DNA from 3 places in the Pantoea sp. X-Soil-TKNS-1280 genome. Region 2 is predicted to be linked to each of the others. Evidence: predicted binding sites of a transcription regulator. Region 2 holds the regulator's gene; each other region holds the start of a gene.
What was found. Region 2 encodes LexA, which represses DNA repair genes until DNA is damaged. Its sites were predicted from a motif close to TNCTGTATGTACATACAGNA; they were not measured.

Region 1 (7,882 bases), 140 kb from region 2:
ATCGACGCGACTGCGCCGCGATAGCCGTGGCTGATACCGGTACTCATGGTATTAATTGCGCCAGAGCCGGGTGACAGGCTCAGGATGGTTGTGGTTAACAGGTAGGTTAACCACCATTCAATGGTCATGTGTGACATTCCCTGACGTTAGCGAAGTGTGACACAATACGCCAGAAAATCGCGGCACGCTATGGAGTGGATGTGCGGCGTTGACGTTTTTTTCAGGGGGGCGGATGCAGCAGATAAAACAGAGTTGGCTCAGGCGTGAAAAGGCGTTTGCTTCCTTTGCCACCGGTCCGCTGCTCGACTTCTGGCACCGTCGCGAAGAGCGTGAATTTACCGGCGTGGGCAATCTCATCATTCGCTATGTGCGCTTCACTTCTCCGCAACATCGCCGTGTCATTCTGATCGTTCCCGGACGCATCGAAAGCTATATCAAATACCCGGAGCTGGCCTACGATCTGTTCCATTGCGGCTTTGATGTGGTGATCATCGACCATCGCGGCCAGGGACGTTCCGACCGTCTGCTGGAGGACTCCCATCGTGGTCATGTGGTGGAGTTCACCGATTATGTCGATGATTTGGAAACGCTGTACCTGAAAGAGATCGTCAGTGGTCATTACCGGCAACGTTATGCGCTGGCGCACTCGATGGGTGGGGCGATCCTCGCGCTGTTTCTGGCGCGTCAGCCACGGGCGTTTCATGCGGTGGCGTTGTCAGCTCCGATGTTCGGCATCACCCTGCCGTTGCCACCGTTCCTGGCGCACCGTATCCTCGACTGGGCAGAGAAAATGCCTGCCTTGCGTGACGGTTACGCCCTGGGGACCGGGCGCTGGCGCGCGCATCCGTTCGGTATCAACCAACTGACGCACAGCCGGGAACGCTATCGCCGCAATTTACGTTTTTATGCCGATGATCCGGCGATTCGTGTCGGCGGCCCAACCTACCATTGGGTGAGGGAAGGGGTGCAGGCCGGACGTAATATCATCAGCCAGGTGAATAACATCACCACGCCAATGTTGCTGATGCAGGCCAGCGAAGATCGGGTGGTGGATAACCGCTCGCAGGATTTGTTTTGTGAGGCGATGGCGGCGGCAGGGCATCCCTGCGAAGGCGTCACGCCCTATGTGATTGAGGGCGCGCGACATGAGATCCTGTTTGAAACAGACGCGATGCGCGCCCAGGCGCTAAACGCCGTGGTCGATTTTTTTGCACGCCACGTTTAATTGATTATTGATACCTACAACCGAGGTTTACATGTACCACATCGTCGCATCCGACCTGGATGGCACGCTGCTTTCTCCGGACCATCGCCTGACACCTTTTGCCCGCAGCACCTTGCAGGAGCTGGTGGCACGCGATGTTCATTTCGTCTTTGCCACCGGTCGTCACTATATCGATGTGGGACAAATGCGCGACAGTCTCGGCATCCCGGCTTATATGATCACCTCCAACGGTGCGCGAGTGCATAACGCCGACGGCGAACTGATTTTCAGCCACAATCTGGATGCCGATATCGCGCAGGATTTGTATGGCCTGAAATACCATGATGAGCAGGTGCTGACCCACGTTTACCGTGATGACGAATGGTTTATTAGCCGCCATCGCCCGGCCGAGCAGGATTACTTCCGCGAGTCGGTGTTTAACTACCAGGTGTATCAGCCCGGCATGTTGCCGACGGATGGCATCAGCAAAGTGTTCTTTACCTGCGACGAACCGGAGCATCTGATCCCGATGGAACAGGCGATTGAAGCGCGCTGGGGCGATCGGGTTAACGTCAGTTTCTCGCTGCCGACTTGTCTGGAAGTGATGGCGGGTGGCGTTTCCAAGGGGCACGCGCTGGAAGCCGTGGCGAAGCAGCTCGGCTATTCACTGAAAGAGTGTATCGCCTTTGGTGACGGTATGAACGATGTGGAGATGCTCAGCATGGCGGGCAAGGGCTGCATCATGCGCAATGCGCATCAGCGCCTGAAAGACACCTTGCCAGCGCTGGAAGTGATCGGCAGCAACGCTGAAGACGCAGTGCCGCATACGCTGCGTAAGCTGTTCCTGGCATAAAAAATTTCTGCGTTTCGTAGCGGCGCGATTTATCGCGCGAATGTGCGCCATTCGGATTGCGCACATTCGCGCCGCTACGGGTGTTTGTATTTTATTCAGTTGTAAACCAGATAATTCAACCAGACAGCGACAGTTTGTTTACACTAGCGGCACTGTTCATTTTGGGATCGTTACCGTGCTGTTATTGATCGTTACCACCATTCTGTGGGCTTTTTCCTTTAGTTTTATCGGGGAATATCTGGCGGGTCAGGTGGATTCCTGGTTCTCGGTGCTGATGCGTCTGGCGCTGGCAGCCATTGTCTTTCTGCCTTTCCTGCGCTGGCGTGGTTATCGCGCCTCGACCATCCTGCTGTATATGCTGGTGGGGATGCTGCAATTGGGCATCATGTACCTGCTCAGCTTTGAAGCCTACCTCTATCTCAGCGTGACGGAATTCCTGTTATTTACCGTCATGACGCCGCTGTATGTCACCCTGATCTACGATCTGCTCAGCCGACGCCCGTTGCGTATTGGCTACGCCTTCAGTGCCTTGCTGGCGGTGGTCGGCGCAGCGATTATTCGTTATGACAAAGTCAGCGACCACTTCTGGTTTGGTCTGTTGCTGGTGCAGGCGGCGAATATCTGTTTTGCCATCGGCATGGTGGGTTACAAGCGTTTGCAGGAGACGCGCCCGATGCCGCAGCACACCGCGTTTTCCTGGTTCTACCTTGGCGCAGTGATCATTGCGGTGATTGCCTGGTGCCTGTGGGGCAACCCCAACAAGCTGCCGACTACCTCGCTGCAATGGGGCATTCTGGTGTGGCTGGGCGTGGCCGCGTCCGGGTTGGGCTACTTTATGTGGAACTATGGCGCTACCCAGGTGGATGCAGGCACACTGGGTATCATGAACAATATGCATGTGCCGGCAGGATTGCTGGTAAACCTGGCGATCTGGCAGGAAAAACCACACTGGCCGAGCTTTATCGCCGGGGCCATTGTGATCTTCGCTTCACTTTATGTGCATAAACGCTGGGTACTGGGAAAAACCGCGACCAGCCATTAAGCCTTTTTGACAGGGGCCGGGCGCTGCACCAGCGTCAGCCCTTTCAAAAAGTTACGCAGAATCTGGTCACCGCATTCGCGGTAATTCTTATGATCCGGATTACGGAAAATTGCGCCGATCTCCGCCTGAGAAACCGTAAAGTTTGCCTTCAGCAAGATCTCAGGAATGTCCGTGGTTTTCAGGGCAAACGCGATACGTAACTTCTTCAGGAAGATATTGTTGTTCATGCGGCGCTCAATCGATGGCGCAGGCGCATCTTCGCTCTTACCACGACGATGGAAAATTAAACCGTTGAGGAAATAACCCATCAGCACATCCGGGCAGGGACGATACGCCGCGTCGTCATCTTTCTTCAGCCACGCCTGCACATCTTCCAGTGGCACATCGCAACTCGCCAGGGCGAAAATCTCCATCACTTTGCTGTCGCTTAAATCCAGCATATAGCGCACGCTGCGCAGCACATCGTTATTGGTCATGGTGAAAATCTCCTGGTCACGGGTTGAGGCGGCGCATTATAGAGTAGGCCGTTTCAGGAAGACAGCGGTTGTAACGAACCGGGGAGCGATGCATCGCGCACAAAAGGCAGATGATCACAGGCATGCTGGCGGGCAAAACGCGCGAACGCCTCCAGCACCGGCTGACGCTGTTCACCGTCACGCATTGCCGCGTACAAACGGCTCCACAACCCTTCACCCAGCGTTTTGGTCACCACCAATCCCTGATGTTCAAAACTCTCCACGACCCAGTGGGGCAGCGCCGCAATACCCATGCGCGCTGACACCATCTGGATCATCAGCAACGTATTATCGACACTCTTCAGCGCCGGGCTTACCCCCGCCGGCTGCAAAAAATGCCGCCAGATATCCAGTCGCTGACGCTGTACCGGATAAATCAGCAGGACTTCATCCGCCAAATCTTCCGGCGAAATATGTTCGCGCTGCGCCAGCGGATGATCGGGTGCCAGTACCAGCCGCACTTCGTAATCAAACATCGGGGAATAAAACAGCCCGCTACGCGGCAAAATATCGGAGGTCAGCACCACATCCAGCTCGCCCTGCTGCAACGCGGGTTGCGGGTCGAATGTCACGCCGGATTTAAAATCCATCACCACCTGCGGCCAGCTCTGACGGAAATTATTCAGCGCTGGCGTCAGCCACTGAATACAGCTGTGGCACTCAATGGCGATGCGCAACGTCGTCTGATGCGGCTCATGGCAAGCCTGCAACGCCTGCTGAATCTGCGGCAGGATTTGCTCAGCCAGCTGCAACAGGATCTCCCCCTGTGGTGTAAAACGTAGCGGCTGGCTCTTACGCACAAACAGGCGAAAGCCCAGCCGTTGCTCCAGGTCGCTGAACTGATGAGATAACGCCGATTGCGTTTGATGAAGCTGAGCGGCGGCGGCGGCCAGAGAGCCGGTATGCCGTAACGCTTGCAGCGTCCGCAGGTGTTTGAGTTCGATCATGAGAATCCTTCACATCGAGATTGAACAATTTGCGCTTGAGGAACATACAGTACCCGCAGAATATAGCGGTGTAAACATCTGGACGGCTAAACATCTGATTGTAACCTAAGCTGCTCAATAAAGAATACCTGGAGGACATCAAATGACCATTCTGAACCATACACTCGGTTTTCCTCGCGTCGGTCTGCGTCGTGAATTGAAAAAAGCCCAGGAAAGTTATTGGGCAGGTAATAGCTCACAGGAAGATTTGCTGGCCGTGGGGCGTGAGCTGCGTGCACGTCACTGGCAACAACAGAAAGAAGCGGGCGTGAACCTGCTGCCGGTGGGCGACTTCGCCTGGTACGATCACGTACTCACTACCAGCCTGCTGTTGGGCAACGTACCGGCCCGCCACCAGAATAAAGACGGCTCCGTTGACCTCGATACCCTGTTCCGCCTCGGCCGTGGTCGTGCACCGACCGGCGCACCCGCCGCCGCCGCCGAAATGACCAAATGGTTCAACACCAACTATCACTACATGGTGCCAGAATTCACCCAGGGTCAGCAGTTCAGACTGACCTGGACCCAGCTGCTGGACGAAGTGGACGAAGCGCTGGCGCTCGGGCATAAAGTTAAACCCGTGCTACTCGGCCCGGTCACTTACCTGTGGCTGGGTAAAGTGAAAGGCGAACAGTTTGATCGCCTTTCGCTGCTGAAAGACATCCTGCCGGTTTATCAACAGGTGCTGGCTGAACTGAAACAACGCGATATCGAATGGGTGCAGATTGATGAGCCAGCACTGGCGCTGGAACTGCCGCAGGAATGGCGTGCCGCGTTCAAACCGGCTTACGACGCGTTGCAGGGCAAAACCAAACTGCTGCTGACCACCTACTTCGACAGCATCGGCCAGAACCTTGATGTGATCAAAGCGCTGCCAGTGCAGGGGCTGCATGTTGACCTGGTACACGGCAAAGATGATATCCAGCACATCAACCAGCAACTGCCAGCAGAATGGCTGCTGTCTGTTGGGGTGATCAACGGTCGTAACGTCTGGCGTGCCGACCTCAGCAGTTGGTTCGAACGCCTGCAACCGCTGGTGGGACAACGCAAACAACTGTGGATCGGCTCTTCCTGCTCCCTGCTGCACAGCCCGATCGACCTGAGCGTGGAAACCCGTCTCGATGAAGAAGTGAAAAGCTGGTTTGCTTTTGCCCTGCAAAAATGTGCTGAGCTGTCCCTGCTGAGTAACGCACTGAACAACAACGATGCAAAATCCCTCGAAGCCTGGAGTGCGCCAATCCGTGCCCGTGCCCACTCCAGCCGTGTGCATAATGCCGCTGTGGCGGCGCGTCTGGCAAAAATCCAGGCCAAAGACACCGAGCGTAACAGCGCCTACACCGAGCGTGCTCAGGCGCAGCGCAACCGCTTCCATCTGCCAGCATGGCCGACCACCACCATTGGTTCATTCCCGCAGACTACTGAAATCCGCGGCCTGCGTCTCGATTTCAAAAAAGGCAACATTGATGGCGGTCACTATCGCACCGGTATCGCTGAACACATCAAACAGGCGATTGTGGAACAGGAACGTCTGGGGCTTGACGTGCTGGTGCACGGTGAAGCCGAGCGTAACGACATGGTTGAATATTTCGGCGAAAACCTCGACGGTTTCGTGTTCACTCAGAATGGTTGGGTACAGAGCTACGGCTCACGCTGCGTAAAACCGCCGGTGATTATCGGTGACGTCAGCCGCCCGGCAGCCATCACCGTAGAGTGGGCGAAATATGCCCAGTCGCTGACCGACAAACCGGTTAAAGGCATGCTCACCGGTCCGGTCACTATCCTGTGCTGGTCGTTCCCGCGTGAAGACGTTAGCCGTGAAACCATCGCCAAACAAATTGCACTGGCGCTGCGCGATGAAGTGGCAGACCTGGAAAAAGCCGGTATCGGCATCATCCAGATTGACGAACCGGCGTTGCGTGAAGGCCTGCCGCTGCATCAGTCCGACTGGGCTGCCTACCTCACCTGGGCGGTCGATGCGTTCCGCCTCAACGCGGCGGTGGCGCAGGATGACACCCAGATCCACACCCATATGTGTTATTGCGAGTTCAACGACATCATGGACTCTATCGCCGCGCTGGATGCGGACGTGATCACCATCGAAACCTCACGTTCCGATATGGACCTGCTGGAAGCGTTTAAAGAATTCTCATACCCGAACGAAATCGGCCCAGGGGTGTATGACATCCACTCACCGAACGTACCCAGCGTAGCGTGGATGGAAGACCTGCTGCGTAAAGCGGCGCTGAGTATCCCGGAAGAGCGTCTATGGGTGAACCCGGACTGCGGCCTGAAAACCCGTGGCTGGACGGAAACCCGTCAGGCTCTGGCCAATATGGTCGAAGCGGCGAAAAAACTGCGCGGTGAAACCGCGTAATCGTTGGATAAAATGTTGTGTTGATACGTTGGGGCGCGCAAGCGCCCCTTTTTTATTACGCGTCTGGTGCAACGCCATACTGCTTAAACCAGGCAAGCATTCGCACCCAGCCATCCTGCGCCGATTCCGCGTGATAGCTCGGACGATAATCAGCGTGGAAGGCATGGCCCGCATCCGGGTAGACCACGATCTCCGCTTTGGCATTGGCGGCACGCAGCGCCTGGCGCATCAGCTCAACGCTCTCCAGCGGAATCCCTTCATCCTGACCGCCGTACAGGCCCAGCACCGGTGCATTTAAATCGACGGCGATATCAATCGGATGCTTTTGCTGCTTCAGCGTCTTGTCGCCAATCAGGCGACCATACCAGGCAACCGCTGCACGCACCTGCGGGTTGTGCGCCGCGAATAGCCAGCTAATGCGCCCACCCCAGCAGAAACCGGTAATGCCCATACGACGGATATCACCGCCGTTGCGTGCGGCCCAGTTGGCGACGTGGTCGAGGTCTGACAGTACCTGTGAATCCGGCACCTTACTCACCAGTTCTTTAAACAAGGTCGGGATATCGTGGTATTCACTGGGATCGCCTTCACGGAAATAGAGCTCCGGTGCTACCGCCAGATAACCCTCCAGCGCCAGCCGACGGCAGATATCACGAATATGCTCATGTACGCCAAAAATCTCCTGCACCACCAACACCACTGGCAGTGTGCCTTCATACTCTTTTGGCCGGGCATAATACGCTGGCAGATTTTCACCCTGGCTGGGGACCGAGGTTTCTCCGCTATGGATCGCCTCGCTGTGGGTAATAATGGTGGTGCTCGCGGTCGGTTGTACGGCGGGGGCAAAGCCGCCAGTTGCAGATTTTTGTGCCATATTGTCTTCGGTTTTCATTGTTCTCTCCGTGCTA
Region 2 (7,882 bases):
AGCTTAGGAGCATCGTCCTTAAACGGGTCCGTTACCAGCGGTGATCCTTGTTGTGACTTTCCCAGTCTTTCACTTCACGCTCGGCCTGGTCTTTAGCGTAGCCGTAGCGTTCCTGAATTTTACCGACAAGCTGATCACGTTTCCCTTCGATGACGGTCATATCATCATCAGTCAGCTTGCCCCATTTTTCTTTCACTTTCCCTTTGAATTGCTTCCAGTTTCCACTCGCTTCGTCTTTGTTCATAACCGTTCTCCATGTCATTTCCAGTGAGTTGACGGCATACCCATTTCCTGAAGGTAAAAACCGATATAACACGCTACTTAATTGCGCTGTTAAGGATAATTATAGTAGACAATGAATATCAGATAGCACACTTACGGATTAATCTGTAATTAACAAATTATATTCCACTATGCGAAAACCAACTATCGTGACGCCAGTGATGACGCCAGACCAGCCACAACGTGAGTCCGCGTAATGCCAGAAATACCGTCACCGCCAGCCACAAACCATGATTTCCCAACCAGGGTAAGGTGAGCAACGACAGGCCATAACCCAGCGCCGCCAGCGCCATGCTGTTACGCATTTCCCTGCCACGCGTCGCGCCGATAAACATGCCATCCAGCAGATAACACCATACCCCCACCAGGGGCATCACCACCTGCCACACCAGGTAACGGTCGGCGGCTTCGCGGAGTTCGTCCAGCGAGGTCAGCAACCCGACAATTTGCACCCCGCACAGGGCATACATCATGGCGAACAGCAACGCCACCAGGCCCGCCTGACGGCATGCCGCGTGCCAGACCAACAACAACTGGCTGCGATCTTTCGCACCAACCGCTTCACCAGAGCAGGCTTCAACCGCATAAGCGAAACCATCCAATGCGTAAGCTGTGAAAGTGAGAAACATCAGCAGAACCGCGTTGACTGCAACCACATCCGGCCCAATGCGCGCGCCAAAGATCGTCAGAGAAGCAAAACAGATTTGCAGCAGAAATGAGCGCAACATAATGTCGCGATTGAGACGAAACAGGCGGGCGGCACCACCGCGCCAGCTCGCTTTTAGCAGGGTGAAATCAATACCACGTAGCTTTAATACCCGAGCGACCATTAACAGCCCGACACCCAGGGTGACATATTCGGCCAGCGCTGTAGCCGCAGCAGCACCTGCCACTCCCCAGTGCAGACCGAGCACAAACAGCAGATCCAGCAGAATATTAACCAGGTTGCCCACCACCAGCAAAACAACGGGTGCACGTGCATACTGCACACCCAACAGCCAGCCCAGGAGTACCAGATTAGCCAGCGTAGCGGGAGCACTGAGCCAGCGAATCTGAATAAACAGCTGCGCCTGTTGCTGTACCGCAACGCTGCCCCCCATTAGCGCAGCCGCCAGATTGCTGACAGGTGTGCGCAGCAACATAAACAACACGCCTGCGATCAATGCGATAAGCAACGGTTGGGTAAGCGCACGCGCCAGCGCCGTTTTATCGCTGGCACCAAATGCCTGCGCAGTCAGTCCGGTCGTGCTCATGCGTAAAAACAGCAGCAGCATAAAAATGAAGCTGGTTGCCGTGCTACCCACTGCCACGCCACCGAGATAGATCGGACTGTCAAGATGGCCAATCACCGCGGTATCCACCACGCCGAGCAATGGCACCGTGATATTCGAAAGGATCATCGGCAGCGCCAGCCGCCAGAGTGTCTTATCAGAGGAGGAAAACAGCTGCATCAGCCCGTCCCGGTTTGTGCTGCGCTACAGTTATTTTGGCAAATCAAACCACGGCAGCGCAGAGGCGCTACCGTAGTGGGGGATTTAAAGGATTAAAGCCATTCGCCGTTGCGCACGATACCCACCGCCAGCCCTTCAACGGTGAGTGACTGTTCACGGGTATCGACCACAATCGGCTGGAAGTCACTGTTTTCTGGCAGCAGCTGCACAATCGCGCCCTGCTTTTTCCAGCGTTTCACTGTGACTTCATCATCAATGCGCGCCACCACGACCTGGCCATTGCGCACTTCCTGAGTCTTGTGTACCGCCAGTAAGTCACCATCCATAATGCCGATATCTTTCATCGACATGCCGCTAACGCGCAGCAGGAAATCAGCGGTAGGTTTGAAGAGGTTGGCATCAACCTGGTAGTGAGCCTCGATATGCTCCTGGGCCAGTAACGGTTCACCCGCGGCGACACGGCCAATCAGCGGCAGCCCCTCACTGGCTTCTTCTTCCATTAATAAACGAATACCGCGCGACGCTCCGGAGACGATTTCAATCACGCCTTTGCGTGCCAGAGCCTTCAGATGCTCTTCTGCCGCATTCGGTGAGCGGAAGCCCAGTTGAGCAGCAATTTCCGCACGCGTTGGCGGCATGCCCGTCTGGTTGATATGGTCGCGAATCAGATCATAGACCTGTTGCTGCCTGCTGGTTAACGCTTTCATCCCGCCCCCTGGTTGTTTATACAGTCGCTGTGAGTATATACAGGTATTGGCGAAATGGAAACCAAAACTGAGGGAAAAATCAGCGAGTTGATGAATCCGGAATCCTTATCGCAAATGCGACCAAAGCAGCGCGATCCAGACGAAAATAGCCAGTAAGATAGCTAACAATACAGCAGCCGACCCCATGTCTTTCGCGCGTCCGGCCAGCGGATGACGCTCCTGACCAATGCGGTCGACGACGGCTTCAATGGCACTATTCATAATCTCAACGATGACCACCAGCACCACAGAACCGATCATGAGTACGCGGGAGATTGCGTCAACATCCAGCCAGCATGCCACCACAATCGCCACCAGTGCGGCGATAGCCTCCTGGCGAAATGCCGCTTCATGTTGCCAGGCGGCGCGCAATCCCTGCCAGGAATAACCGGCAGCTTTCACTATCCTGAGAATACCGGTGACGTTATTTGCCATGTCGTTGAACCCTTTACTCGTTTTGACGTCAATGTCTGGGCAGCCGGGAATGGCACGGCCACAGATCTTCGCGGCACTTTCTGGTATGCTTGCCGCGCTTTGCTAACAAGAGGCTTAAAGTTGTCTATGTCAGGTTGGCGTAAACTTTATTATAAATTATTGAATTTACCACTCTCCATTTTGGTAAAGAGTAAGGCTATTCCGTCGGATCCTGTGTCTGAACATGGGTTAGATTCAACGCGGCCAATCCTATATGTGCTGCCTTACGATTCCAAGGCCGATCTACTCACACTGCGTTCGCAGTGTCTGAAACACGATCTGCCGGATCCGCTTACACCGCTGGAAATTGATGGTACGTTGTTGCCACGCTATGTCTTTATCCACGACGGTCCGCGCGTTTTCCCTTATTTCGTGCCGAATCTGGAGTCAGTGAAGCTATTTCATGACTATCTCGATCTGCATCGCAGCAACCCCGAACTGGATGTGCAAATGCTGCCCGTGTCGGTGATGTTTGGACGCGCACCAGGCCGTGAAGTACAGGGTGAACAGACGCCACATCTGCGCATTCTTAACGGTGTACAGAAGTTCTTTGCCATTCTCTGGCATGGCCGCGACAGCTTTGTCCGCTTCTCGCCGACAGTGTCGCTACGTCAGATGGCAACCGAGCATGGAACTGACAAGTCAATTGCGCAAAAACTGGCCCGCGTGGCGCGTATTCACTTCGCCCGCCAGCGTCTGGCTGCCATCGGCCCGCGTTTACCCGCCCGCCAGGATCTGTTTAACAAGCTGTTGCAATCGAAAGCCATTGAAAAGGCTGTGGAAGATGAAGCGCGCAGCAAAAAGATTTCCCATGAGAAGGCACAGCAGAACGCCATTGAAATGATGGAAGAGATTGCGGCTGACTTCTCCTATGAGGCCATCCGCGTCACTGACCGCGTCATGGGATGGATGTGGAGCCGACTCTATCAGGGTATCAACGTCAATGGCGGCGAGCGCGTACGTCAGCTGGCACAGGATGGTCACGAGATTGTCTATGTTCCCTGCCATCGCAGCCATATGGATTACCTGCTGCTCTCCTATGTGCTTTACCACCAGGGCCTGGTACCACCGCACATCGCTGCCGGTATCAATCTTAACTTCTGGCCTGCCGGTCCGATTTTCCGTCGCCTGGGTGCGTTCTTTATTCGCCGTACCTTTAAAGGCAACAAGCTCTATTCTACTGTTTTTCGTGAATATCTTGGCGAGTTGTTTAATCGCGGCTACTCGGTTGAATACTTTGTCGAGGGTGGACGTTCACGTACCGGCCGCCTGCTGGACCCGAAAACCGGCACCCTGTCGATGACGTTACAGGCCCTGTTGCGTGGCAGCAGCCGTCCGATCACCTTCGTGCCGATTTACATTGGGTACGAGCATGTGATGGAAGTGGGGACCTACGCCAAAGAACTGCGCGGGGCGGTGAAAGAAAAAGAAGGCTTTATGCAGATGGTGCGCGGCCTGCGCAAGTTGCGCAATCTGGGCCAGGGTTATGTCAACTTCGGCGAACCGCTGCCGCTGGTGAATTACCTGAACAAACATGTGCCGGAATGGCGTGAGTCCATCGATCCGATTGAACCACCGCGTCAGGCGTGGATGACCCCCGCCGTCAATGACATCGCGAACCGTCTGATGGTGCGAATTAACGAAGCCGGGGCCGCCAATGCGATGAACCTGTGCGTTACCGCACTGCTGGCATCTCGTCAGCGTTCGCTTACCCGCGAGCAACTGATTGAGCAACTGGAATGCTATACCCAGTTGCTGCGCAATGTCCCTTACTCGTCAGAAGCCACAGTGCCGGACCTCAGTGCTGAAGCGCTGCTTGATCACGCCATGGGCATGAACAAGTTTGAGACCGAGCAGGACAACATTGGTGACATCATCATTCTGCCGCGCGAGCAGGCGGTTCTGATGACCTATTACCGCAACAATATCCAGCATATGCTGGTTATGCCATCATTGATTGCCGCGATTGTGCAGCAGCACCGGGAAATCAGTGAAGCGGAGTTACTGCGCCAGGTGAGTCTGGTGTATCCAATGCTGAAGAGTGAACTGTTCCTGCGCTGGAGCAGCGATGAGTTACCTGTCTTGCTGCAGAATCTTTGTGCTGAAATGGCGCGCCAGGGTCTGGTGAGCCAACAGGATGGCCTGCTGAAGCTGAGTGCTGCACGCTCTCGTACCCTTCAGCTATTGGCAGCCGGTATTCGTGAAACCTTACAGCGTTTTGCCATTACCTTCTCCATCCTCAGCGCGAAACCCAGCATCAACCGGGGCACGCTGGAGAAAGAGAGCCGCACGCTGGCACAGCGCCTGTCAGTGCTCCATGGCATTAATGCACCAGAGTTCTTCGATAAAGCGGTATTCACGACACTGGTGATGACCCTGCGAGATGAGGGCTATCTCAACGACAGCGGCGATGCCGATGTGCAACGTACGCAGATTATGTGGCTGATGCTGGCAGAGCTGGTCACCAGCGATGTGCGCCTGACGATTGAGAGCGCCACCGTTCACGATTAACGCCAGCCAGAAATAAAAAAGCCGTCATCCTTTACCGATGACGGCTTTTTTTTCATCTGATCTACCGCGACTACATCAAACCAATAAACGGCAGGGTATTCAACAGAATGCCAATAAACAGCACCAGGCCAACGTAGTTATTGTTGAGGAACGCCTGGAAGCAGGGCTCACGCTCGCGCCGGGCAATCAGTTTCTGTTGATGGACAAACAAACCTGCCGCCAGCAGCAGCGACCAGTAAAATGCACCATTCAGATTCAGCAGTAATCCCACCACAGCCATCAGACCCAGCGTCGCCAGTTGTAGCAGGCCGATGATCAGCTTGTCATACCGACCAAACAGAATCGCCGTCGATTTCACCCCAATCTTCAGATCATCATCCCTGTCCACCATGGCGTATTGCGTATCGTATGCAACGGTCCAGCACAGGTTAGCAATAAACACCAGCCAGCAAACCAGAGGTAAGGACTCACTAACTGCGGCCCAACCCATCGGAATCGCCCAGCCAAATGCCGCGCCCAGGACCACCTGTGGCAGATGGGTATAGCGCTTCATAAAGGGATAGACCCAGGCCAGTGCCAGCCCGACAACCGACAGCAGAATCGTCATAAGATTCATGGTCAGTACCAGCACAAATGCCAACAACGCCAGGCCAACAAACAGCAGCTTTGCCTCTTTCTCAGACACCAGGCCACTGGCTAGCGGGCGGGCGGCAGTGCGTTTCACATGCCCATCGACTTTACGGTCAGCGTAGTCATTGATCACACAACCGGCTGCACGCATCACGATCACACCCAACACAAACACCAGCAGTACCGATAACGGCGGGATCGCCATCCCCGATAACCACAGCGCCCATAGTGTGGGCCACAGCAACAGCAAGGTACCAATGGGTTTATCTATACGCATCAGGCGGCTGTACGCCTGCAATTTATTTATTCCCAGAGTCTTTTGCACAATCTTTATCCTTGAACCTGCGTGCGGTACAGCGGTGACGCAGGTAAAAACAGTTCAGTTAACAACAGCGGCTTGCCCGATAGACGCAGGCGTGAACGACGTCCCCACAATTCATCAACCTGGCCTGGTTCGATAAAATCGCGTGTCAGCGTTGAAGAAGCAAAAAGATAACGGCCAAGAGGTCGCGTGCCGAGTTGCTGTAGCATTTGCTCAGGTCCATTTAGCGTGCTTTCGGGCACCAGCGTTCGCCCAGCCAGCCAGGGGATACCGTCACCACACAGGATAATTTCCCGCAGCCAGAAGCGTTCATCCTCTGGCAGTTGCTGGCCTTCATCCTCCAGCTCACTGGCAGGGATAAAACCTTCACGCACAACCTTGACGGTGACCTGCTGGCAATGCTGCTCAAAGCGCCGGGTCATTGAATCCTCTTCCATAAGCCAGTCCAGCAAAGGAGCGGAAAGCAAAGGAGAAGAAGCGGGCAGCCAGTGCAGCGCGCGCAGTTGCGCCAGCGCATCCTGAGACATAAAAACACTCCACAGAAAAAAGTGTCTCAGTGTAACGCACCACTGCCGCTGCGTGCTTGCACGAATTGGTAACGGCGCGGTTTTCGGCACCCGAAGGCAAAATAAAACATCGCGCCGCTATAGCAGGTGAATTACTCGCGTTTCAGGCGGTTGCTGTTCGCCAGCCACAAGGTAATCACCAGAATCAGAATCGCCGCCGAATAGCACAGCGTATCGAAAGGATTTTTATGGTCGACAATAATTAAACGAATAATCGCGGTAATACCGATATAGACGAAGTAGCGCAGCGGGAAGTGATAACCCGACTGAAAATACTTCACAATCAGCGCGATAAACTCGAAATAGAGAAAATAGATAACAATCCCTTCGATGAGCAGGAATGACGATGCCTGTTCGCCAGTGCTGAACAGCACATTCGCCAGATGGATAGTTTCTTTACCGAGAAACACCACCAGAATGATTGCCAGGATCACCAACCCGAGGTTCAGCACCCATTGCAGACCCCGGGCAATCAGTTGCCCCGCCATTGATTTTTCAGTCATTTCTTCGCCTTAATAGAACGCCTTATCTCTGGCGCTATCATGCGATAGTGTGATCAAATTCACAATATACTCAGACATCAACATCCACACAGAGCGCATCGTAGCGCCAGTATTCACAGTCACAGTCAATCACCCGTTTATGCTGGTCACGGTTGATACGGGTGATCAGTAACCCCGGTGTGCCACTGGCAACATTCAGCGCAGGCGCTGCGCGAGCAGGCAATGGCCCCGGCAAAATAGTAAAGCGCGCACCGCCGTAACGGATGCCATAGCGCTGGTTATAGAGGTCAGTCAGGGAACGGGTGAGATCCTCTTCGAGCAGGCCGGGAAAATAATGTGGATTGAGGTAGTGCTCCACATACAACACCGCACGGCCATCGATGCGGCGCAGACGACG
Region 3 (7,882 bases), 610 kb from region 2:
CATCGCCGGGCCGCCGATAATGTAATCAATCGGTACGAAGATATCTTTGCCTCGCGTCGGGCCGTTCTGGAACGGCACGTTTAGCGGGAAGTGGCGGTGACCAATTTCCACGCCTGGCGTATGGGTGGGGATCAGCGCGCAGGTAATGCCCAGCTCCTCGGTATTGCCCAGCAGATGTTCCGGGTCGGAGAGTTTAAAGGCCAGGCCGAGCACGGTAGCAATCGGTGCCAGGGTGATATAGCGCTTGTTCCACGTCAGGCGCATGCCGAGCACTTCTTTGCCCTGCCATTCACCCATACACACCACGCCGGTATCCGGGATGGCTCCGGCATCAGAACCGGCTTCCGGGCTGGTCAGCGCGAAGCAGGGAATTTCGTCGCCGCGTGCCAGTCGTGGCAGGTAGTGATCTTTCTGCGCATCGGTGCCGTAGTGTTGCAGCAATTCGCCTGGACCGAGAGAGTTAGGCACACCAACGGTGATGGCGAGGATTCCGGACACGCCCGCCAGTTTTTGCAGCACGCGCGCCTGAGCATAGGCAGAGAATTCGAGGCCGCCATATTCTTTTTTAATGATCATGGCGAAGAAACGATGTTCTTTCAGATACGCCCACAGCTCCGGCGGCAGATCGGCCATTTCGTGGGTGATCTGAAAATCATTCGCCATACGGCAGGCTTCTTCTACCGGGCCATCGAGAAAGGTTTGTTCCTCTTCTGTCAGACGTGGCTGTGGATAGTTGTGCAGTTTCTGCCAGTCCGGCTTGCCGCGGAACAGATCACCTTCCCACCAGGTAGTACCGGCGTCGATGGCTTCTTTTTCAGTACGCGACATCGGCGGCATCACTTTCTGAAAGCTGTGCAGCATCGGCTTCGAAAACATACTGCGACGCATCGCGGGCAGGTTAAAGGGTAACAGGATGATGGCGAGCGGCAGCAGCAGCCAGGGCGTCCACAACCCGCTGAAGGCGAGGGCTGCGGTCCACAACAGCAGGATAGCGCTGCTGAAACGCAGGGAAAGTTGATGGTAGAAGAGGGCGCTAATCAATATCAGCGTCGCAACGATTGAGGCAACCAGCATAATGAACCGCTCCGTAAGTTGTAAGAGGTCTGACCTGTTATGTATAGAGGTTTAGAGCAGCGCCGGAAATTTATCAATCTGTTTACAACACAATTACAACCCAACTCACAAAATCGCCGGGATAGGTTGATCTGACACACGACTTCACGCTTTTTACCCTTCAGGGCCGGGCTTTCACCTGCGCCTGTGCTTTGCGCCTCCACGCCATTCCGTTAAACTTGCAGGGGTCAATCTTTCCTCTAAAGGACATCCCTATGTATCAGGACATTATCCGGTCAGAACTTAATGAAGCCGCCGATACGCTGAACAATTTCCTCAGCAATGAAGCCAACATCCATGCGATTCAGCGCGCGGCGGTGTTGCTGGCGGATAGCTTCAAAGCGGGTGGCAAAGTGCTCTCCTGCGGCAACGGTGGCTCGCATTGCGATGCCATGCACTTCGCCGAGGAGCTGACCGGGCGCTATCGTGAAAACCGTCCTGGCTACCCGGCGATTGCCATCTCTGACGTCAGCCATCTTTCCTGCGTCAGCAATGACTTTGGTTACGATTACGTGTTCTCGCGTTATATCGAAGCGGTGGGGCGTCCGGGCGATGTGCTGCTTGGCTTGTCTACGTCCGGCAATTCCGCCAACATCATCAAGGCGGTGGAAGCGGCGCGCGCGCAGGGGATGAAGGTCATCACCCTGACCGGCAAAGACGGCGGCAAAATGGCCGGTACTGCAGACATTGAAATCCGTGTGCCGCATTTTGGTTATGCTGACCGCATTCAGGAAATTCATATCAAAGTCATTCATATCCTGATGCTGCTGATTGAAAAAGAGATGGTGAAGTAAGTCGTGGCTTCTCCTCCCACGTCGGTGGGAGGATTTTACTAAGGCGGTAGCTATGTGCGAATTGCTCGGGATGAGCGCCAATGTCCCCACGGATATCTGTTTTAGTTTTACCGGGCTGGTGCAGCGTGGTGGTGGGACCGGACCGCACAAAGATGGCTGGGGCATCACCTTTTATGAAGATAAAGGCTGCCGCACCTTCAAAGATCCGTTGCCGAGCTATAACTCGCCGATTGCCCGTCTGGTGCAGGAGTATCCCATCAAATCACATTCGGTGGTGGCGCATATTCGCCAGGCCAACCGCGGTGAAGTGTCACTGGAAAATACCCATCCGTTTACCCGCGAGCTGTGGGGCCGTAACTGGACCTACGCCCATAACGGTCAGTTGAAAGGCTATCGTCAGCTGGAGACCGGTCATTTCCGCCCGGTGGGGGAAACCGACAGTGAAAAAGCCTTCTGCTGGATCCTGCATAAACTGACCCAGCGTTACCCTCGCACGCCCGGCAACTGGCCAGCGGTGTTTCGCTATATCGCGGAGCTGGCGGCGGAGTTACGGCAGAAAGGGGTGTTTAACATGCTGCTGTCGGATGGACGTTATCTGATGGCGTTCTGTTCCACCAATCTGTTCTGGATCACCCGTCGCGCGCCGTTTGGCAAAGCTAAGTTGCTCGATCAGGATGTGGAGATTGATTTTCAGCAGCAGACGACGCCGCAGGATGTGGTGACGGTGATTGCTACGCAACCGCTGACGGGGAATGAAACCTGGCACCGGATAGTGCCAGGCGAGTGGGTATTATTTTGCCTGGGAGAGCGCCAGGAATGATTTTGAAGCAGCGTCTGGCGCGGTCATTACCGCCGGGCTGCTGTTTACCGCGTACTGGCCGCTGCCGGTGACGTTCACCGTCGGTGGCTGGTGGTACTTCGCAAAGTACGCATAACCCGGCTGCAGCTGACGCCAGAAGCTGGCGTAAGTGGAGTAGCGGTGACGCTGCATGTTGCTGTCGGTCATACGGAACGGGAAGATGCCTAACGACACTTCTTCCTGCCCGTTACGCAGCGCAGCGTTAACGTAGGTGTAGATCTCATCCATATAGGCGTTGGTCATGGCATAGCAGCCAATGGATTTACAGTCGCCGTGGATCATCAGATATTTGCCGCTGTAACCATTGTCACGGTCAAATTGGTTCGGAAAACCGGTATTAATCGCGCGATAATAATGGCTATCTGGTTTTAACTGATTCAGTTTGACGCTATAAAAACCTTCCGGGCTTTTAAAATCCCCTTCGCGGCGCTTGGGACCCAAACCGCCAGAGAAATTACAAATGCGGTAGCTATCCAGCAGACGATATTCATTACCGATCTTGCCGTACAGTTCCAGCGTACGCTCTTCCTTGAAAATCTGAATATAAACCGGGGTGCCAAGTAATTGTTTTTTTAGTTCTTTGCTTACCGGAGCCTCAGGGTTAACTGGCTCAGGATTGATTGCCCAGCTAAGGACCGGCATAAGAATCATCGCAAGCAATAATGCGATTCTGCCCATTCTGTGTGTACCTTGAAGTAAAGAGGAACTCTGACGCATGACGTCTCTTATTGCATTATCGGAAATATCCGCTACCGCTGCGCAACATTAACATTGTCTGGCGTTTAATCAAGCCAGTGTCTGAGAAAATAGCCATTTACCACAGGGATTACGGCCATAAATTTGTAAACTTTCATGCGTGCCCCGACAAATATTGCCGAGAGTTTGTAATGCTGTATACTTATCCAGTATTCGGAGGGGGTATGCGTAAGATCATTCATGTCGATATGGACTGCTTTTTCGCGGCGGTTGAAATGCGCGACGATCCCTCTTTGCGTGATATCCCGATCGCCATCGGTGGCAGCCGGGTGCAACGTGGCGTGATCAGCACCGCTAACTATCCGGCGCGGGAGTATGGCGTGCGCAGCGCGATGCCCACCGCCACGGCGCTGAGACTCTGCCCCCACCTGCGTCTGCTGCTCGGTCGCTTCGAAGCCTATAAAGAAGCCTCCCGGCAGATCCGTGAGATCTTTTTGCGCTACACCTCGCGGATTGAGCCCCTGTCGCTGGATGAAGCTTACCTTGATGTCACTGATAGCCCGCATTGCCAGGGGTCAGCTACGCTGATGGCACAGGCGATTCGCGCCGATATTCTGCGTGAAACCCAGCTGACCGCTTCGGCAGGCATCGCGCCAATCAAGTTTCTCGCCAAAATTGCCTCCGACCTGAACAAGCCGAATGGCCAGTTCGTGATCACGCCGCAGGCGATGCCCGATTTTCTGCTGACGTTGTCGCTGAGTAAAATTCCCGGCGTTGGTAAGGTATCGGCGAAAAAACTGGAAGAGATGGGACTACGTACCTGCGGCGATGTGCAGCAGGCGGATCTGGCACAGCTGCTCAAACGCTTTGGCAAATTTGGCCGGGTGTTATGGGAACGCAGCCATGGCATTGACGAGCGCGGCGTAGTGGTGGAGCGGGAACGTAAATCACTCGGCGTTGAGCGTACCCTGATGGAAGATATTCACAACTGGGAGCAATGTCTTGAAATCATTGATTATCTCTACGAGGAGCTGGATCGCCGCTTGACGCAGATTCGCCCGGACAAGTTAATCGCTCGTCAGGGAGTAAAGCTGAAGTTCAATGATTTCCAGCTGACGACCCAGGAGCATATCTGGCCGGTGCTGAATAAAGAGGACATGATTGCGGTGGCGCGCAAAACCTGGGACGAACGCCGTGCCGGGCGTGGTGTCCGGCTGGTGGGGTTACATGTGACGCTGGTGAATCCACAGCTGGAGAGGCAGTTATTATTGGGATTGTCGTAGCGGCGCGATAAACCGCGCCGCTCCAGCCATTATTTGTTGCCGTACTTCGCTTCCAGGGTGGCAAACCACGGTGCAACGAAATCGTGGTTCTCACCCCAGCCTGGGATAATTTTGCTCAGCGATGCCACGTTTACCGCACCCTGCTCGCTGTTCAACTGCTGCTGAGTAATCGAGGAAGCCTTAAACTCGTAGCTCGCGGGGGTGCTTTCACCGGCAATCTTATTCGCCACCAGACGCATATTCACTGCGCCAATGGTTTTCGGATCGACTGCCACAGTCTGCACCCACGGGCTGTTCTTCTCGTGCATCAGCTGCAGATCCTGGTTGGAGACGTCAATGCTGTACAGCTTGATCTCAGTACGGCCATTCTCCTGCAACGCTTTGTAGGCACCCTGGCTGAAGGCATCCCAGGAACCCCAGATCGCATCAATCTTGCCTTTCGGGTACTTCGCCAGAATCGCGCCAATCTTGTTCGCAGTGTCGCCCTGCACGTCAGAAGAGACCGCACCGATTGACTCCAGCTGATGGATGCCCGGATTTTCCTTCATCAGTTTTTCATACACCACCTGACGACGATCCATCGCCGGGAAGCCTGCGACCCACAATTTGACGATGTTTGCCTTGCCGTTAAAGTCTTTGATCAACTGACCCAGGGATTCCTGCGCCAGTGAGGCGTCATTCTGGGCGGTGACCGTCACGCCGTTCACCGGCGTATCAACCGGGGTATCAAACACCGACACCTTAATACCAGCATCAGCAATGCGTTTTACCAGCGCGGTGGAGTAGGGTTCTTTGCCATGCGACAGAATAATGCCGTCATATTTCTGACTGATCGCCTGGCTGACGAAGTCCTGGAAACGTGCGTCATCGCCGTTGCTCAGGAAGGTGCTGACTTTGAAGCCCAGCTTACGTCCCTGCTGGATGGCACCGGCAACAAACTGGGTGGTGTTATCGTCAGAACCGAGGTTACGGATAATGGCGATACGCACCGGTCCCTGGTGATTAGCGATGGCGGCAGGCACCGGTACGACGGTGTCGGCAAAGGCGGCGCTGACATTCAGCAGGCCTACGGCCAGCAGTGAAAGGGTGATTTTTTTCATGTTGTTCTCTTTCTTCAGGGAAGCGCCTTAGCGGCGCTGAATATAGGTAATCGCCAGGGCCAGAGCCAGCACCAGGCCTTTAATAATGTCCATGGCGTAGTAGGGCACGGAAAGCATCACCAGTCCGTTTTGCAGCACGCCAAGGATGATCGCGCCGACCAGGGTTCCGAGTGCATTCGGTTTGCCGGAACCGGCCAGCGAGAAGCCGATCCAGGCCGCCGCCACCGCATCCATCAGGTACCCGCCACCGGCATTCACCTGGGAGGAACCAATACGCGAAGCCAGCAGAATGCCGCCGACCCCTGCCAGCAGTGAAGAGATGACATAAGCCAGCACGCGATAACGGTTAGTACGGATGCCGGAGAGACGAGCAGCTTCCGGATTGCCGCCGAGGGCATACATCCGACGGCCATGTTTGGTGAGCGACAGCGCCAGCTGTGCTACCACGGTCACCACCAGCATAATGATAACGATGGTGGGGACCTGGCCGAGCAGGTTAAAACCGGCCGGAATGGTACCTTCCGCCATATCCCCGTTCGGCATTACCATATTTTCGGTAATGGAGCCGCCAAAGCTGTAGGTCATCGCCACGCCCTGGACCACAAACAGCGTCGCGAGGGTCGCCAGCATGTCAGGGATGCGCAGAATCACAATCAGGAAGCTGTTAAACAGCCCGACCAGGGTACACAGCAGCAGGGTGATAACGATGGCTTCGGTGGAATTGAAGCCGTACCAGACGAACAGCGAAATCACCAGCGCATTTGCCAGCGAGGCGGTAGAGCCGACAGACAGGTCAAAGCCGCCAATGGTCAGCGAAATCGACACGCCAATCGCAATGACTGTGACAATCGCGATGGAGCGCAGAATGTTGATGATGTTGGTAGGCTCAAGGAAGCTGTCTGAGGCGAGGCCAAATGCGGCGATCAGGATCACCACCGTCAGCAACATGCCCCATTTATAGAGAAAATCAAACAGTTGATGGCGCAGAGAAGGCTGCGGGTTCAGGATTATATCTTTGCTGCTCACGCAGGGGTTCCTCCGGTGGAATAAAGCAAAAGCGTCTCTTCTGTGGCCTCACGTCCTTCCATTTCTGCCACAATGCGCCCGTCCCAGAGCACACAAATTCGGTCACACAGGCCTACCAGTTCGGAAAACTCACCCGAGGCATAGATGATGCCTTTGCCTTCCCGCGCTAATCCGTCGATCAGGCTGAACAAATCGGTTTTGGCCTTGATATCGACCCCTTTGGTCGGTTCATCAAAAATCAGCACATCGGCGTTATTACGCAGCCATTTACCGATCGCCACTTTCTGCTGATTCCCGCCCGACAGACGGCGCAGCGTTTGCGCCGGTCCGGTGGTGCGCACGTTGAGGCGGTTAATCACCTCTTCTGCCCAGCGCCACGCCTGACGATGGCCGAACAGGCTCCAGCGCGAAAAACTGCTATCGGCGCTGACGCTGAGGTTCATCGTCACCGATTCATCGATAAAGATGCCTTCTTTACGGCGTTCTTCCGGTACCAGCGCCATGCGGTTTTCCACCGAGTCGTGCGGTGAGCGCGGACGCCACGGTTTGCCATGCAATTCGCCGTGGCTGACGCGGCTTTTGCTGGCACCAAACAGCGCTTTGCACAGCTCGGTTTTACCGGCTCCGGCTAATCCGGCGATACCGAGGATTTCACCTTTATGCAGGTGCAGCGAAATATCCTGGAGCAGCTGGTCATCATGCAGGCCTTCCACCGCCAGTAGTACTGGCTGTTGCTGACGTTCACGGCGCGGCGGATAAACATCGGTCAGCTGGTGGCCGAGCATCTTCTCCACGATCTGTTCGCCGCTCAGTGCCGCCATCGGGGCGGTTTCGATCAGGCGTCCATCGCGCAGCACGGTCAGCTGGTCGCAAATCGCTTTCAGTTCGTGAATGCGGTGGGAAATAAACACCACGCCGATGCCATTGCCCTGTAAACGACGCACCACGCTAAACAGACGCTCGCTTTCATGCTGGTCCAGCGGCGCGGTCGGTTCATCCAGAATCAGGAAA

Region 1: metR (HTH-type transcriptional regulator MetR) is a predicted target of LexA. The motif match lies at 4,594-4,613, and genes of this name have one in related genera.
Region 3: dinB (DNA polymerase IV) is a predicted target of LexA. The motif match lies at 3,655-3,674, and genes of this name have one in related genera.

What each region holds. Positions count from the first base shown of each region.
Region 1 covers NZ_AP035962.1:233,616-241,497, forward strand. Annotated here, with positions in the region: gene rhtB (homoserine/homoserine lactone efflux protein) at 1-128, opposite strand, end outside; gene pldB (lysophospholipase L2) at 233-1,225, shown strand; gene yigL (sugar/pyridoxal phosphate phosphatase YigL) at 1,257-2,057, shown strand; gene AC6I8X_RS01080 (carboxylate/amino acid/amine transporter) at 2,233-3,099, shown strand; gene AC6I8X_RS01085 (YehS family protein) at 3,096-3,575, opposite strand; gene metR (HTH-type transcriptional regulator MetR) at 3,629-4,561, opposite strand; gene metE (5-methyltetrahydropteroyltriglutamate--homocysteine S-methyltransferase) at 4,704-6,974, shown strand; gene AC6I8X_RS01100 (dienelactone hydrolase family protein) at 7,030-7,866, opposite strand.
Region 2 covers NZ_AP035962.1:373,344-381,225, reverse strand. Annotated here, with positions in the region: gene AC6I8X_RS01730 (CsbD family protein) at 32-244, opposite strand; gene dinF (MATE family efflux transporter DinF) at 402-1,733, opposite strand; gene lexA (transcriptional repressor LexA) at 1,826-2,440, opposite strand; gene AC6I8X_RS01715 (diacylglycerol kinase) at 2,546-2,914, opposite strand; gene plsB (glycerol-3-phosphate 1-O-acyltransferase PlsB) at 3,041-5,464, shown strand; gene ubiA (4-hydroxybenzoate octaprenyltransferase) at 5,535-6,419, opposite strand; gene ubiC (chorismate lyase) at 6,425-6,943, opposite strand; gene psiE (phosphate-starvation-inducible protein PsiE) at 7,075-7,485, opposite strand; gene AC6I8X_RS01690 (UTRA domain-containing protein) at 7,556-7,882, opposite strand, start outside.
Region 3 covers NZ_AP035962.1:982,859-990,740, forward strand. Annotated here, with positions in the region: gene fadE (acyl-CoA dehydrogenase FadE) at 1-1,074, opposite strand, end outside; gene lpcA (D-sedoheptulose 7-phosphate isomerase) at 1,329-1,907, shown strand; gene AC6I8X_RS04460 (class II glutamine amidotransferase) at 1,960-2,727, shown strand; gene dpaA (peptidoglycan meso-diaminopimelic acid protein amidase) at 2,698-3,444, opposite strand; gene dinB (DNA polymerase IV) at 3,687-4,745, shown strand; gene AC6I8X_RS04475 (sugar ABC transporter substrate-binding protein) at 4,775-5,845, opposite strand; gene AC6I8X_RS04480 (ABC transporter permease) at 5,873-6,871, opposite strand; gene AC6I8X_RS04485 (sugar ABC transporter ATP-binding protein) at 6,868-7,882, opposite strand, start outside.